3 regions of the Photobacterium sp. GB-210 genome follow, and region 1 is predicted to be linked to each of the others. Evidence: predicted binding sites of a transcription regulator. Region 1 holds the regulator's gene; each other region holds the start of a gene.
What was found. The regulator PurR, encoded in region 1, represses purine synthesis genes. The targets are predictions, from matches to a motif close to TNANGNAAACGTTTNCNTNA.
Positions count from the first base shown of each region.

Region 1 (5,625 bases):
ACTTAGTAGCTACGCGCAAGCAAGTACGGACTCAGCAACTGAGAAAAATAAAATCATCAGTGCTGGTGCTTCAGTTACTCAAATCATTAACGCCTTAGATGCTAATGATCAAGTCGTCGCCGTTGATCTAACAAGTAAAGGATTAGTGGATAAATCAACCCCTAAAGTGGGTTATCACCGCCAGCTTTCAGCTGAGAACTTAATGTCTTTATCCCCGACTCACCTTGTTGGTTCTAATGAAATGGGGCCACAAAGTACACTTAACCTACTTGAGCAATCAGGTGTTGAAGTTGATATTGTTAACTCAGGGGAAACCGTCAAAGATTTGCTTACACGTATTGATCAGATTGCTAAACTCACTAATCATCAAGATCGTGCTGAAAAGCTAAAACAAAAGCTTAATGTTCAGCTAGATAAAATTAATACTGCAACAGCCAATATTAAGACTCCTAAAAAAGTCTTGTTCTTAATGATCCATGATGGTCGCCCAATTAACATTGCAGGAAGTAATACTACTGCAGATAGCATCATTACACTTGCTGGTGCTAAAAACCCTGCTGCAACATCAATCAGTAACTACAAGCCTATTTCTGGTGAAGCGCTGGTTACCATGCAACCAGATATTATTTTGTTGAGCACACGTACAGCTAGCAAGATCAAAAACATGCAAGATCTTATTGCCCAAATGCCATTAATTGCCGCAACACCGGCTGCAACAAATAATGCATTACTCACAATAAAAAGTACTGCGCTCATTGGTGGTTTAGGACTCGAGAGTGTTAATGAAGCTTTAAAGCTTAATCAGGCTATTTATCCTTAAATTACGCCTCTATCTTCCCTATTTATTCGTGCGTAAGGTTGTTGTTACATGTATGCAAAACGCTTCTCAGCCCATCATATTTATATAATAAGTATCGCCTTACTTATTTTTACAGGGCTTTCTTCTATTGTTATAGGTCCTATGGCGATCAGTTATAAACAAAGTTTGTTAGCACTATTACCCGGTGATCATGAACTTGCTAAACATGTCAGCCTAGTGATCCATCAAATTCGTTTACCACGTACACTTCTCTGTTTTGCTATCGGTGCAATTTTAGCTGTATGTGGCGCTGTACTACAGGGACTGTTTCGCAACCCGCTTGCAGATCCTGGGATCATCGGAATCACTGGCGGTGCAGGCTTAGGTGCTGCATTGGCCATTGTCTTATTTGCCCCTCTCACCGCATCATTCCCTCAGCTTTTAAACTTCGCTATTGTGCCTATTTTTGCCTTTATTGGCGGCGCAATCAGCACCGTTTTAGTTTATCGCTTAGGCACAGATAAAAACGGCACATCGGTGATGATCATGCTACTCGCTGGTGTCGCGATAACCGCAATTTCAGGCGCAGGGCTTGGGTTACTCAATTATGTTGCCGACGATCAAGCCTTACGTGATTTATCATTGTGGTCAATGGGTTCACTGGCTGGTGCAACATGGACAGGCATTATTCTCGCCTATTGCACATTCGGGTTACTCTTTACCTATTTTTATCGTCATACCAGTAATTTAAACGCGTTGTTATTAGGCGAAGCTGAAGCTCGACATATGGGGGTTAACACCCAAAAACTAAAACGTAATTTAATTATTACATGTGCTGCGGGAGTGGGTATGACTGTTGCCGTTTGTGGCCCGATTGGCTTTATTGGCTTGGTTATTCCTCATGTGGGGAGAATGCTAACTGGTCCAAATCATAGAACCTTATTGCCAATTTCGGCTTTACTTGGCGGATTAATCCTCTTGGTTGCCGATATGATTGCTCGAAGCGCATTCTCGCCTCAAGAACTGCCGGTTGGGATCATCACCGCCATGTTAGGCGCGCCTTTCTTTATCTATTTATTAGTTAATCAAAAGAGTCAGATGTCATGACGTTAAATCATTCAGCAAAGGTCGATTTTACAGCAAGTAGCGACAAAGTCTGTGTTATTCAGGCTCGCGACTTATCATTACAATTCGGTGATAAAGTCCTGCTAAATCATCTTGATATTGATATTCACGCAGGAGAAGTCACCGCATTACTTGGGCCAAACGGTGCAGGTAAAAGTACCCTGTTAAAAGTATTATGTGGTGAGATTACGCCAAAATCAGGCACGGTTTCTTTCTTTGATCAACCGCTTAATAATTGGGCTCGGGAAGAATTGGCATGTCACTTAGGTGTCCTTCCACAACATAGCGCATTATCGTTTGCCTTTACCGCGAAAGAAGTTGTCGAGCTAGGCGCAATTCCATTGCAGCTCACTTCGCCTGAACTGAAAGATGCAACAGCATCAAGCATGCAATATGTTGATATTAACAATTTAGCTAAACGTCTCTACCCCACCTTATCGGGGGGTGAAAAACAGCGTGTACACCTTGCCCGGGTTTTAACACAACTCAGTAAAGCCGGTGATAAATGTATCTTGATGTTAGATGAACCCACCTCAGCACTCGATCTCGCCCACCAGCACCACACCTTACAAATTGCCCAAAATATGGCTATACAAGGCGCCGCTGTAATTGTGGTATTGCACGATTTAAACCTTGCAGCCCAATACACTGATCGGATGATTTTCCTTAACGAAGGAGAAATAAAAGCCGACGGAACGCCAACACAAGTTCTTACTCCTGAAGTAATAGATACCTTATATGGTTGGCCTGTCAGTGTTCATACTCATCCAAGTGGTGATTTTCCTTATCTTTTATCAGCCAATCATTCTGTTTTTTAACGTTTTATCTATTAATGACTAGATATACACAATAAATTGAAGCTATTAGCATGACAAACATCGAGTTTTTACGGTTAATGATCAATTAATTCAATCAAGTTGAATAGAAAGATTGCACAACGCAAAACACACAGTAAAATGTGATCGCAAGCGATTACATGTGTAATTAGTGTAAAAATAGTTTCTATCTTCTAATGCCGCATTTTACTGCGGCTTTAGTTGTTTATGATCCATGATAATTGCAACACCCTATAATTCGGTATCAAATTGAATAATTAAGTAGCTAATAACTAAAGGATCTTCATCTCTGCGAGTGAACTCGTAAGCCATAGACTACGTAATTAATCAATTTGGTATCAAAAACCTTTGTCAGATCCTAATCTGACCATGATAAGAAGAATAAATATGGCAACCATTAAAGACGTTGCACGTATGGCAGGTGTATCAACTACTACAGTGTCGCACGTGATTAATAAAACACGCTTTGTTGCAGAAGCAACGCAACAAAAAGTTTTGGCTGCAGTAGATGAACTTAACTACGCCCCAAGTGCAGTAGCGCGAAGCTTAAAATGTAATACAACACGTACTATCGGCATGTTAGTCACTAAATCGACTAACCCATTTTTTGCCGAAGTTGTGCATGGTGTTGAAGAATATTGTTATGGTGCAGGCTACACACTGATCTTATGTAACACCGAAGGTAACTTAGAAAAACAACGTGATTACTTACGTATGCTTTCTGAAAAGCGTGTTGATGGCCTATTGGTTATGTGCAGCGATCTGGATCAAATGCTGCTCGATTTACTTGAGCGTAAAAATGATCTTCCTATGGTTATCATGGACTGGGGCCCAGAAAGCCCACATACTGATAATATTCTAGATAACGCTGAAAACGGCGGTTATATTGCGACTAAGCACCTTATTGAAAATGGTCATAAGAAAATTGGCTGTTTATCTGGGCAAGTTGATAAGTCTACTTGTCAAGAGCGCCTAAAGGGCTTCCGTAAAGCGATGAAAGAAGCAGATCTCACTGTTAATGCTAATTGGCTACTTGACGGTGACTTTGAGTGTGAGTCAGCCGTTGAAGCTGCTGATAAGTTTATCGCAATGGAAGATCGCCCTACTGCTATCTTCTGCTTTAACGACATTATGGCCATGGCTCTGATCAGTACCTTTGAACAGGCAGGTCTGCGTGTTCCTGATGATATCTCAATCATTGGCTACGATAACATTGACCTTGCGCCCTACTTTGCGCCACCGCTAACAACTATCCACCAGCCTAAACGTCGTTTAGGTAAAAAGGCCATCGAAATCTTGCTAGAGCGTGTGAAAGACAAGAATCATGAGCGTCAAACCTTTGAAATGACGCCTAAACTTGTTGAGAGAAAATCGGTTAAAGATCTCAACTAATAAAATTTATCTTTCTATGTTAAGGAAAAGCCGATAAGTTAACCTTGTTGGCTTTTTTTTTACTTATAAAAAACAATCATGAGTATTTATAATTATAAAGCTTATTAAAATAAGCTAAGAACAAATACCTGAACCAATATCACATTTTTGAGAGCTTAGATTTAATATTAAAAGTATTATTTAATATAACTTTATATAGTCACGAACTGGCAAATTAATTGAAAGATTAAGACGCAAAACCACCGGCCTAAAAATTATGTTAATAATTCAAGGTAGCGGGGTTACCGAAGGATTATTATTGAACCGACAATATTATGACACAAACTTAACAATATATTGACAGTATCAATGTGTAGATTAATTAATCTATTTCCTCGCTCTTAATGTTTAGGTGACACTCATATTTTTTCACCGAGTAGAAGCATGGATAAACCAATATTAAAAGATTCATTAAAATTATTTGACCATTTTGGTTCAATAAAATCACGGTCGATGTTTGGCGGTTTTGGCATTTTTTCTGGTGATACAATGTTTGCATTAGTTGTGAACGATAAACTTCACTTACGTGCAAATGCTGAAACTGAAAAGGAATTCAAACAAGCTGGCTTGGAACCCTATGTTTATAAAAAACGTGGCTTCCCTGTTGTAACCAAGCACTATGCAATACCCGATCAATGGTGGGATGAACCCACAAAGATTGTAGCTCAAGGTAGGTATTCACTGGATGCAGCAGAAAAAGACAAGCAAGAAAAGGAGAGTTGCGTACCTGACCGAATTAAAGATTTACCTAATCTACGATTATCAAATGAAAGAATGCTGAAAAAAGCAGGCATAAACACTATTGAACAACTTCTAGCAGTGGGCTCTCTTGGCGCATATAAAGCACTTCAAGAATCACAAACAAGTCCATTGAGTATTGAATTGCTTTGGGCATTGGAAGGCGCAATTAGCGGTCAACATTGGTCAGTTATTCCTGAGCAACGTCGAAATGAACTATTATCTGCCTTATCTTAAAAATATAAGTTGTCTTAAATATAAAATACTTAGGAATAAAAGAGCCCCCATTCTTTTATTTCTAAGTATACCTTTCAAAAATAATTTCCGTATTATCCTTATCTTCCTTTATAAAATTCAATATTTATTTGGTTTAATTGCATATTAACAAACTTTTGCCATTAAATTAATTCCCTCCATTTTGCACTCCTTGATTTATATAAATGATAATTATCTTTATTTATATTCCATGCCTAATTATTTGCTAATACGACCAATAACCCATCTTCTCACTAATAAATAACGTGGCGCTTTAAACTGTCTTATCTCCTGCTGATTTTTTCACCAACCAATTGAAGAAAAAGAAATATTTATCATTAAATGAAATACAATGTCTGATCTTAAGGTCTACATGTTTACAACTGCTACTGAGTAAGATCGTATAAAACCCTACTTTTAGGGTGTTTTTTAAGGAATCAC
Region 1 covers NZ_PYNU01000002.1:687,752-693,376, reverse strand. Annotated here, with positions in the region: gene C9J38_RS06710 (hemin ABC transporter substrate-binding protein) at 1-820, shown strand, start outside; gene C9J38_RS06705 (iron ABC transporter permease) at 869-1,906, shown strand; gene C9J38_RS06700 (heme ABC transporter ATP-binding protein) at 1,903-2,742, shown strand; gene purR (HTH-type transcriptional repressor PurR) at 3,148-4,152, shown strand; cyclic di-GMP riboswitch class I at 4,351-4,441, shown strand; gene C9J38_RS06690 (TfoX/Sxy family DNA transformation protein) at 4,576-5,166, shown strand.

Region 2 (5,625 bases), on a different contig from region 1:
CCTGCGATTAATCTTGGCGCTAAACCGCAAATGGCGATTTTACGTGAGCAAGGGGTTAACTCTCACGTTGAAATGGCGGCAGCCTTTGATCGTGCAGGCTTTGATGCGAAAGATGTTCATATGAGTGACATTTTAGCGGGTAACGTGAAACTTGATGGTTTCAACGGCTTAGTTGCTTGTGGTGGTTTCTCTTACGGTGATGTATTAGGTGCGGGTGAAGGTTGGGCGAAGTCAGTATTGTTTAACAATATTGCGCGTGATCAATTTGAAGCTTTCTTTAACCGTAATGATACGTTGGCATTAGGTGTTTGTAACGGTTGTCAGATGATGTCTAACCTTCGCGACTTAATTCCAGGTGCTGATTTATGGCCGCGTTTTGTACGCAATGAATCTGAGCGTTTTGAAGCTCGTTTTAGCTTGGTTGAAGTACAACAAAGCCCATCATTATTCTTTAACGAAATGGCAGGCTCTCACATGCCAATTGCGGTATCTCATGGTGAAGGTCGTGTTGAAGTGCGTAATGCTGATCATCTTGCTGCATTAGAGCAAGCCGATATTGTTGCACTACGATATATTGATAACTACGGTAAGCTAACAGAACAGTACCCTGCGAACCCTAATGGTTCACCAAACGGTATTACCAGTGTGACGACAACAGATGGCCGTGTAACCATCATGATGCCGCACCCTGAGCGTGTGTTTAGAACCGTTGCAAACTCATGGCACCCAGATGACTGGAGTGAAAATAGCCCATGGATGCGTATGTTTAGAAATGCGCGTGTTAATTTAGGTTAATAAAGAACAGCGTTGAAGAATCAAAAAACCGCCAGAAATGGCGGTTTTTTATTCTTCTTGTATGAAAATCACTTTTTCAACCCTTTAATTGATAATAATCACATTAAAAATTGAAAATAGACGGTTATAATTGGGGAATAAGATGTAATGGAATTTTTATTGCGATAAAGGATTATATATGGGAGAAGGTATTCCCAGAGTTTTACGTTTATGTATTGCATCCCAAATACTGGCAGTGCTGGTTGCGCTGAGCATTTTTCGTCAATTCGACCGATTTGACCAATTTTTTACTACCTCTCAAATAGTTATAGTGCCAAATATTATCGTTTTACTGGTCTTATTTTCTGGCGTGTTGGCAATTATTGGTTTACTAAAAGGTCAAAAATGGGGATTTCTTCCTCTGTATTTCTACATACCTGCTGCAACGATGTTTCTTAATATCAGTATTATTCCGATACTCCCCGAACTTGTCCCTAGTATTTATCGCAATCAGGTGATCTTAGGGCTAAATAGTGTAGTTTTAGTGTATTCAGTTTTTTTATTATTGCGTAGGATGGATCGAAACTTACTGCATGAAGTTTAAATAAATTTAAATTTGTCTGTAGGATCTGCGATAATGAGAGCAATTAAATCAATTGCTTGTAAGTAAAAATATTACTTCTGCTCAGTAAAGGATGATGAGAATGAAAAAAATTGAAGCGATAATTAAGCCATTTAAGCTTGATGACGTTCGTGAGGCATTAGCGGAAGTAGGTATTACTGGCATGACTGTGTCTGAAGTGAAAGGGTTTGGACGTCAGAAAGGCCATACCGAATTATACCGTGGCGCAGAATACATGGTCGATTTTTTACCTAAAGTGAAAATTGAAATTGTTGTCACTGATGAAGTAGCAGAGCAATGCATTGATACGATTGTTGAAACGGCACAAACAGGTAAGATTGGTGATGGTAAAATCTTCATGTTTGATATTGAACGTGTAGTGCGTATTCGTACCGGAGAAGAAGACGAAGACGCGATTTAAGTTGTATAAGAATACAAAAAAGGGGCATTACATTGACTGTAATGCTCCTTTTTTATTGCTAATTCACATCAGGGACCACAGGGTTATATCGGCCTGGTTTGTAGTTCATTGCAAGGACAATATTTAGGGTAATTGCACCAAGAATTGAAAGCAATAAAGTGGTTGGGGTAACAAAGAAAAAGGATGCAACCAAGATACAGATATCTATCGACATTTGGATTTTTCCTGCTGAAATACCAAATTTATCTTGAAGGAATAAAACCAGAACATTAAATCCACCAAGACTGGTGTGATGACGGAATAATATCAGCATACCAAGCCCCATCAATAAGCCACCAATCACTGCGCAGTAAATTGGATTAAGCCAACTGATAGCTAATACATGGTGAAGGTTATCCACCATAATAGAGACCAATGCACCAGATAAGACGCTGCTAATAGCAAAAGATTTGCCCATTCTAAACCATGCCATTAAATAAAACGGACAGTTCATTAAAAAATACAGCTTACCAAAAGAGATATCGACAAAATGGGTGAGTAGTAACGCGAGTCCTGTCGTGCCTCCCGTTAATAACTGGCTTTGCTGTAGAAAAAATATGCCCTGAGCAACAATAAATGTCCCCGTTAAAATAGCGATCATATTTTCATGAACAGGATGTTTAATACGACTCAATGGAACAACTCCTTGTAAATAATAAAGCCATAGTAAGAGGGAATAAGAATTTATAAAAGTTTACGTGTGAAAAGCACTTTTTAGCGTTGTAATTTATTTTTTACACTGTTGTAAATAATTTTATTGTTAAAATACTTGCCATCTATATTTGATTTAAAATCGAGCCATGAATCGTATATCAAGATGAAAATTATTCATGCTCTATTGAAAATAAACCGAGTTAATCATTAAGAAAAAGAACAATTAGGACTACCTGATTTAGATCAATTTATGTAAGATAGACGATAATTAACAAGCAAGACGAAAACGTTTGCGTCTACGTGGCGCCTAGCATTGCGATTTTTCAGTTTTTGCTCAAAATGGTATTTAACTTAGCTGAGTTAGGAGATACAGATGCTAAAGCGCGATATGAATATTGCTGATTATGATGCGGAACTATTTGCAGCCATTCAGGAAGAAACAGCTCGTCAGGAAGAACACATCGAGTTGATTGCTTCTGAAAACTATACAAGCCCACGTGTAATGGAAGCGCAAGGCTCTCAGCTAACAAACAAATATGCTGAAGGTTATCCAGGCAAGCGCTATTACGGTGGTTGTGAGTTTGTTGATAAAGCCGAGCAACTGGCTATCGACCGTGCTTGTCAGCTATTTGGTGCAGAATACGCGAACGTTCAGCCTCACTCAGGCTCACAAGCGAACAATGCTGTTTACATGGCACTTCTGAATGCTGGCGATACCGTACTAGGTATGAGTCTTGCTCACGGCGGTCACTTAACTCACGGTTCACCTGTAAACTTCTCTGGTAAGCTTTACAACGTGATCCCATACGGTATCGATGAAAGCGGTCAAATTGATTACGCTGAAGTTGAAGCGTTAGCGCTTGAGCATAAACCAAAGATGATCATCGGTGGTTTTTCAGCTTACTCTCAAATTGTTGATTGGAAACGCATGCGTGAGATCGCAGACAAAGTTGGCGCGTACTTCTTTGTGGATATGGCGCACGTAGCGGGTCTGATTGCAGCGGGTGTTTATCCTAACCCAGTTCCACATGCACATGTTGTTACAACAACAACGCACAAAACACTAGCAGGTCCTCGTGGTGGTCTTATCCTATCTAATGAAGGTGAAGATCTTTATAAGAAGCTGAACTCTGCAGTATTCCCTGGTGGTCAAGGTGGCCCTCTAATGCATGTTATTGCGGCAAAAGCAGTCGCATTTAAAGAAGCAATGGAGCCAGAATTTAAAGACTACCAAGCACGTGTTGTTGAAAACGCAAAAGTAATGGTAGGTGAATTCCTAGAGCGCGGTTACAAGATTGTTTCTGGTAGCACTGAAAACCACTTATTCCTTGTTGATTTGATCGATAAAGGTATCACTGGTAAAGAAGCCGATGCAGCACTAGGTGCCGCTAACATCACAGTTAACAAAAACAGTGTACCAAATGACCCACGTAGCCCATTTGTAACATCAGGGATCCGTGTTGGCACACCGTCTATTACTCGTCGTGGCTTTACTGCTGATGATGCGCGTCAACTTGCAGGTTGGATGTGTGATGTTTTAGACAATGTTGATAACGAAGAAGTTATTGCAGAAACAAAAGCAAAAGTTTTAGATATTTGTAAGCGTCTACCTGTTTACGCTTAATCTACTTAGATGCATTAAGTAACATAACTGTCGAGTTATGATGATAAAGGCTTACCACTAGGTAAGCCTTTTTTATATTTTGCGCTTTTTCGGAGTGAACAATAAACCGACTATTCGTGGCTTTTTAATCAAAATGAGTAGAAAAACAGGGTGAATATTCTCATTAACGGTTTTAAATGAGTTACACTGAAGCGATTAAATGTAGGAGGCTAAATGCATTGTCCTTTTTGCGGTGCGAATGACACCAAAGTAATCGATTCACGATTGGTTGCGGATGGCCACCAAGTGCGCCGACGCCGCCAATGTTTAGCTTGTAATGAACGTTATACGACCTTTGAAACGGCCGAATTGGTAATGCCTCGTGTGGTGAAAACCAATGGCAATCGTGATCCGTTTAATGAAGAAAAACTTCGAGGTGGTATTCAACGCGCATTAGAAAAACGCCCTGTGAGTACGGATGACATCGAGCGTGCGATTAATAATATTAAAACTCGTTTACGCGCAACTGGAGAGCGAGAAGTGCCTTCAGAGATGATCGGCAACTTAGTGATGGAAGCATTAAAAGAGCTCGATAAAGTCGCCTATATTCGCTTTGCATCGGTTTACCGTAGTTTTGAAGATATTCGTGAGTTTGGTGAAGAAATAGCCAAACTAGAACGTTAAGCTGAGTGTAATGTTTACTAACCTTGATACACGATTAATGCTACGCGCTATTCAGTTAGCTAAACGTGGTTGTTTTACAACAGCGCCAAACCCGAAGGTGGGTTGTGTTATTGCTAATGGCGATGAAATCCTTGGTGAAGGTTTTCATTTTCGCGCGGGAGAATCCCATGCGGAGGTGTTTGCATTAAAACAAGCAGGTGCGCGCGCGAAAGGTGCAACAGCCTATGTCACTTTAGAGCCCTGCTCTCATTACGGACGCACACCACCTTGCGCTGAAGCATTAATTAAATCAGGCGTAAGTAGAGTTATTTGTGCCATGGTTGATCCTAACCCGTTAGTGGCTGGATGTGGCGTTGAAATGTTGCAAAAAGCGGGGGTAGATGTGCAAGTAGGGCTTCTTAAAGAAGAGGCTCAAGCCATTAATAAAGCGTTCATTAAACAAATGACAACCAAGATGCCGTATGTTGAATTAAAACTGGCATCAAGTCTTGACGGTAAAACAGCGTTAGCGAACGGTGAAAGTAAATGGATCACTGGGCCTTATGCTCGTGCTGATGTTCAACGTCATCGTGCGCAAGCTGGTGCAATATTATCAACCAGTGCCACTGTTATCGCTGATGATCCATCACTGAATGTGCGTTGGAGTGAGTTGGGTACACAGATTCAAGATGAATATCCACAAGCAGATGTTCGTCAACCTATTCGCGTTATTATTGACAGCCAAAACCGATTAACCCCGGCATATCAGTTATTTCACCTTCCGGGAGAAACGATTTTGGCACGCGCAGAAATGGGGAATGAAGATTGGCCTGACTCCGTGTCTCAGTG
Region 2 covers NZ_PYNU01000001.1:97,922-103,546, forward strand. Annotated here, with positions in the region: gene purL (phosphoribosylformylglycinamidine synthase) at 1-795, shown strand, start outside; gene C9J38_RS00510 (hypothetical protein) at 974-1,378, shown strand; gene glnB (nitrogen regulatory protein P-II) at 1,479-1,817, shown strand; gene C9J38_RS00520 (YitT family protein) at 1,876-2,490, opposite strand; gene glyA (serine hydroxymethyltransferase) at 2,884-4,134, shown strand; gene nrdR (transcriptional regulator NrdR) at 4,348-4,797, shown strand; gene ribD (bifunctional diaminohydroxyphosphoribosylaminopyrimidine deaminase/5-amino-6-(5-phosphoribosylamino)uracil reductase RibD) at 4,808-5,625, shown strand, end outside.
Region 2: the regulator PurR is predicted to act here: its motif matches at 2,789-2,808, upstream of glyA (serine hydroxymethyltransferase).

Region 3 (5,625 bases), on a different contig from region 1:
TTTCTCCTTACCAAATACAGTAAAATTGAGTTATGTCATTATGTGATATGTCGTCAGCAGGCAATGCCTTTATTCATAAACGATGGCGAGCTGAACGTTTGTTATTAAAGGTTGTAACTACCTTTGTAATGTCAGATTTTATCCATTTGTGCTCATTGTTAGCTAAATGGTTACCAAATGATGGTTAGTACACTAGGGGTTACATTGACATATGTCAATTTGTTTATTTAAGGTATCATTTTTGAGCTAACTTGGTTAAAGTTAGTTAAGTGATTGGTGATAATGATAAATATAGGATCAGACTGTGAGTGTCGCTAAATATAAACAAATAGCAAAAACAATAGAGGCGCGCATAGACAATGGTGAATATCCGAAAGGGTTTAAATTGCCGACACACCGTGTACTTGCGGATGAGTTAAACACCACACCCGCGACGGTAGCTAAAGCATATCAGTTACTGGTAGATAAAAAACGCGTGGAATCGTTTGTTGGGCGTGGAACATTTGTATGCTCACCATCAAGACTCAGCGATGTTATTCAACCGGCTGATGATGAAACTGATTTTAACTTCTCTATCTTGCAACCTTGCTTGTCTCAAAACCTGTCTCCACTGCGTGATGCCATGATGAATGCGGCAGAGCAACTGAGTTGTCATTTAATGGGCTATACCGAACATTCAGGCCATGAAAGCCATCGTTTGGCTGCTGTAACATGGGCGAAAAAGTTTGGTTTGGAAGGGGGGAATGTTAAAAATACCTTGTTGACGAATGGCGCACAGCATGGCTTATCGTTACTTATTCATACGTTAACAGAGCCTGGTGATACCATCGCGGTAGAAGCCTTAACTTACCCCGGTATTATGGCGATCGCTCAAGCAGCAGGTCGTCATGTGGTTGGGGTCAAACTTGATGAGCAGGGGATGTGCCCTGATGATCTGCAACAGGTGATCACTCAACATCAGCCTAAATTAGTCATTGTCGTGCCATCTCATCAAAACCCAACAGGTATCACCATGCCGCCAATAAGACGAGATGCCATTGCAACAGTGATTGAACGCAATAATATTTGGTTAATTGAAGATGATATCTACGGCTTTTTAAATCCAGATCCTATCGCCGCGATCAGTAATCGCATTCCACTGCATAGCTTTCATATTTCAGGTTTATCAAAAGCCCTTAGTCCTGCTTTACGCTGTGGCTTTTTAAAAGTACCCGAATCACATATTGCGGTTTTACAGGCCACTATTCGCGCTAACATTTGGCTATCGTCACCGCTAAATTATATTGCTGCAACGCAGTTAATTGAGAGTGGTGAAGCCTTTGAATTGGCAGAAAACCAGCGTGAAACCGCCTGTAAAAGGCAACAACTAGCCCGTGATATTTTAAGCCATGATGGTAATGAAACTGGTTTTCAAATCTGGTGGCCGTTGCCTCAACATTGGCAGCAGGAACGCTTTGTGATGGAAGCAAAAAACCAAGGGTTAATTGTCAGTAGTGGGCGTTATTTTAATGCAAATGGCGACGATCCGAAGCATATCCGTTTGTCTCTAATGGCTATTAATTCTGAGCAGCGGTTACAACAAGGTTTAACATTATTACGCGATTTAGCTCACTCTGAAGTCAGCAGCGTTATCCCGTTTTAAGCGCAAAGATAGCAAAATTGACAGTCACTGCGAAGTTATAAAAAGCGACTGTTAGCACTCTTTGAAAGCCACTGACCTATGTTATTATTTCAGCATTATTATTTTAATTAGAAAAAGTCGAGTCATAAAATGGATGCAGAATTTTGGCACTCACGCTGGGCAGAAAATCGAATTGGTTTTCACTTATCAGAGGTTAATCCGTTACTGATCAAGCATTGGTCGGCGTTAAATGCACAACGTGATGATCGCGTGTTTGTCCCTATGTGCGGTAAGTCGGAAGATCTTGTGTGGTTAGCACAAAAACATGACCACGTGATTGGGGTTGAGCTGAGTGATATTGCAGTTAAAGCCTTTTTTGCAGAAAACCTGTATACACCTTTAGTGACAGGTGTTGGTCATCAACATCTTTACCAATTTGATGAGATTTCGATTTACCAAGGTGATTACTTCACGCTAAATATCGATCCTGTCGATGTGGTTTATGATCGCGCTGCATTAATTGCAATGCCAGAAGATATGCGACAAATGTACGTCGACAAACTGTTATCGTTGGTTAAAACTGGCGGTCGTATTTTGTTGGTGACGTTAGACTACCCACAAGATGAATTGGCAGGGCCTCCTTTCTCAGTGCCAAAAGCAGACGTTGAAGCATTATTTGCGGGTTGTAAAGTGACGCATCTTGAACGTGATGATGCCGATGAAAGTCATCCTCGTCGCCAACGTGGTTTATCGCGATTTGCCGAAGAAGTATGGTTAATTGAAGTATAACTTGTTGTTATAAAGTACAGATAAAAATAAAGGCATGGTTTCTTATTAGTGGAAACCATGCCTTTTTGCTGATAGAGAAATTGTAATATGCTGGGTTAAGCGTGGTTAATCGAAAATGACTTCAACATCACCAGCGGCATTGACGGCATCATTTACTGCGCTAACAATATCTTCTCGACGTGTAAGCGCGACACCTAAACGACGACGACCATTAATTTCAGGTTTACCAAATAATCGGATCTGTGTTTGTGGGCGAGAGAGTGCAGGTAACAGGTTATCGAAACGGATGTTTGATGATACACCTTCAGCAAGGATCACTGCAGAAGCTGATGGGCCATATTGGGTGATGTGTTGAATGGGTAAACCAAGGAAAGCGCGAACGTGAAGCGCAAATTCTGATAACTCTTGTGAAATAAGCGTCACCATACCCGTATCATGTGGGCGAGGAGAGACTTCACTGAATAACACGGTATCGCCTTTAATAAATAGCTCAACACCAAATAAACCAAAACCGCCAAGTGCGTTCACTACTTTTTCTGCCACATCCTGTGCCGCTTTTAATGCTGCTTCAGACATTTGCTGTGGCTGCCATGACTCACGGTAATCCCCATCTTCTTGACGATGACCAATAGGTGCACAGAAATGCACACCATCCACCGCACGAACAGTTAATAAGGTGATTTCGTAATCAAAATCAACAAAGCCTTCAATGATCACACGACCCGCACCAGCACGACCGCCTTCTTGTGCGTATTGCCAAGCAGATTCAATATCCGCCTCGGTTTTAATCACACTTTGACCTTTACCAGATGAACTCATAATTGGCTTTACGACACATGGCATACCAACGCGATGTACCGCTGCTGAGAAATCATCAAATTGATCGGCAAATTCATAAGGTGATGTAGGAATCGATAAGGTTTCAGCGGCTAGGCAACGAATACCTTCTCGGTTCATTGTCAGTTTCGTCGCATTAGCGGTAGGCACAACGTTAACACCTTGCTGCTCTAATTCTACAAGCGTGTCAGTGGCAATGGCTTCAATTTCAGGAACAACGTAGTCGGGCTTTTCTAGTTCAATAATGTGTTTTAACGCCTCGCCATCGAGCATATCAATTACATGACTACGATGTGCAACTTGCATTGCTGGCGCGTTGGGGTAGCGATCTGCGGCAATCACTTCAATACCTAAACGTTGGCATTCAATCGCGACTTCTTTGCCAAGCTCGCCAGAGCCTAAAAGTAAAACACGTGTTGCATTTAAACCATTAGCTGTACCTAACATTATTATTCCTTACTATTTATGTTGGATAGTGTTGGTTGGGCGTGATAATACCTTGTTTTTTCATTTAAGCAAACGTTTGCGTCGGGATTTAAATAGACTTTAATAGTAAATATTAGAAAAGCTTTAGAGCTTATAATAAAAAACCGCCAAGAAGGCGGTTAGTGAATCTTTTATGGGGTACGGTTATTACTAGCTATTTTCGCTTTTCCCACTGGGTGATAAAGGCCACAGAAGCAATAATAATCGCCGCACCTAACCATAATCGACCCGGTGGTACCCAACCAAATACAAGCCAACCACCTAACACGTTTAGTGGTAATTTTGCGTGGTCGAATGGTTGAACAAATGACGCATCAGCGACGGCATAGGCTTTAGCAATCGCCCATTGTGCCAGTGCGGTTAACAGACCAGCAGCGATGATTAATGCCCATGTTGTGCCGCCTGTTGGCATAGTAAAATCAGGTAGAGCCAGTAACAAGTTAAATGGCGTGATCAGAATAAGTAAATACATCACAACAGTGGTTGGTGATTCTGTAGTAGATTGCTTTTTCACCATCAGAGAATAACCCGCCCAGAAAACCGCAGCGCCGACAGGTAATAATGTCGCAATACTAAATGAATCAGACCACGGCTCTAAAATGATCATTGCACCAATAAAGCCAGCAAGCGTTGCGCACCAACGTGCAGCGCCAACTTTCTCTTTTAGTAATACACCTGAGCCAATAGTTGCAAATAACGGTGAAGTCATAAGCAGTGCAATGCCTTGCCAAATAGGAACAGGATAGGCAAGTGCCCATAGCCAGAGTTGGATACCAATCACCGCAAGAAAGACACGGAAACAGTGCTGGAAGAATTGCTCTGTCTTTAGTGAACGGCGAATACCCATGGTTCTCAGCCATGGCAGCATAGCCACCAGTGCAACAAAGTATTGGATTAACGCAAAAGTAGTTGAAGAGACATGGAGCTTAATACTGAGAAATTGTGCAAGGCTATTTACAATCGCAAAGGCAAGGCCTGCAGAAAGCATCCATCCGGCACCTTGGACTGGGTTATGAACTGGGGTATGTGAATCAGACATTAAAAATTGGTTTCGTCAAAAAAGCATAGCGAGATAATACGCTTTTGTTTTTAGATAGCCAATATAACTGATTGTGTTGAATGCAATAGGCAATAAAAAACCGCCTATTATGGCGGTCTTACATCAACAGATGTTGCTAGCACTAACGATTAGTAAGCAACATAAGTCATTTGAATATCAGGATTTAGTGCTTCTAGTAGTGCTTGAGTACGCGCTAATTGACTGATTAGGCTTTCTGCACTTTCTACTAATGCCGCTTCAACTAATTCAGATAGTTTGTAACCTGACATATTCATGTTGATTAGCGCAACTTGCAGCGGTGGAAGGCTTGGGTTAAATGCTGCATTTTCAGCATACATACCCACAAAAACACGACCATCTTTAGCCTTTAATGCAACACCACTGAAGTTCTTAGAGTACGGGGCATGAGAGCGGTTTGCAGCATCACAAGCAGCAACAGCAAGCTCTGATTGCTCAGCAATCGTAATACCATTATTAATGTCGCTTAATAGCGCATCTTTAATACCAAGATCAGCAGGGCCGAAAGATTCAGGCAGGTATTGTTGCAGTGTCATTGGCTGACGTTCAGGAAGTTGAATAACTAAATCTTGCGCCGTATTCAATTCATTCATGAACTGACGACAGTGACCGCAAGGGCTGTAGTTAATCGTTACGTCTTTAATGCCTGTTTCACCTTTGATCCAAGCATGGCTAATTGCAGATTGCTCAGCATGGATCGTACACGCCATACTTGCGCCTACAAATTCCATATTTGCACCGAAATATAGGCGACCAGATGTACCACGAACAATAGCACCAACATAGAAATTAGAAATAGGAACAACAGCGTAAG
Region 3 covers NZ_PYNU01000021.1:60,170-65,794, forward strand. Annotated here, with positions in the region: gene C9J38_RS17860 (PLP-dependent aminotransferase family protein) at 305-1,642, shown strand; gene C9J38_RS17865 (thiopurine S-methyltransferase) at 1,772-2,410, shown strand; gene purT (formate-dependent phosphoribosylglycinamide formyltransferase) at 2,516-3,694, opposite strand; gene C9J38_RS17875 (DMT family transporter) at 3,888-4,772, opposite strand; gene cdd (cytidine deaminase) at 4,922-5,625, opposite strand, start outside.
Region 3: the regulator PurR is predicted to act here: its motif matches at 3,759-3,778, upstream of purT (formate-dependent phosphoribosylglycinamide formyltransferase).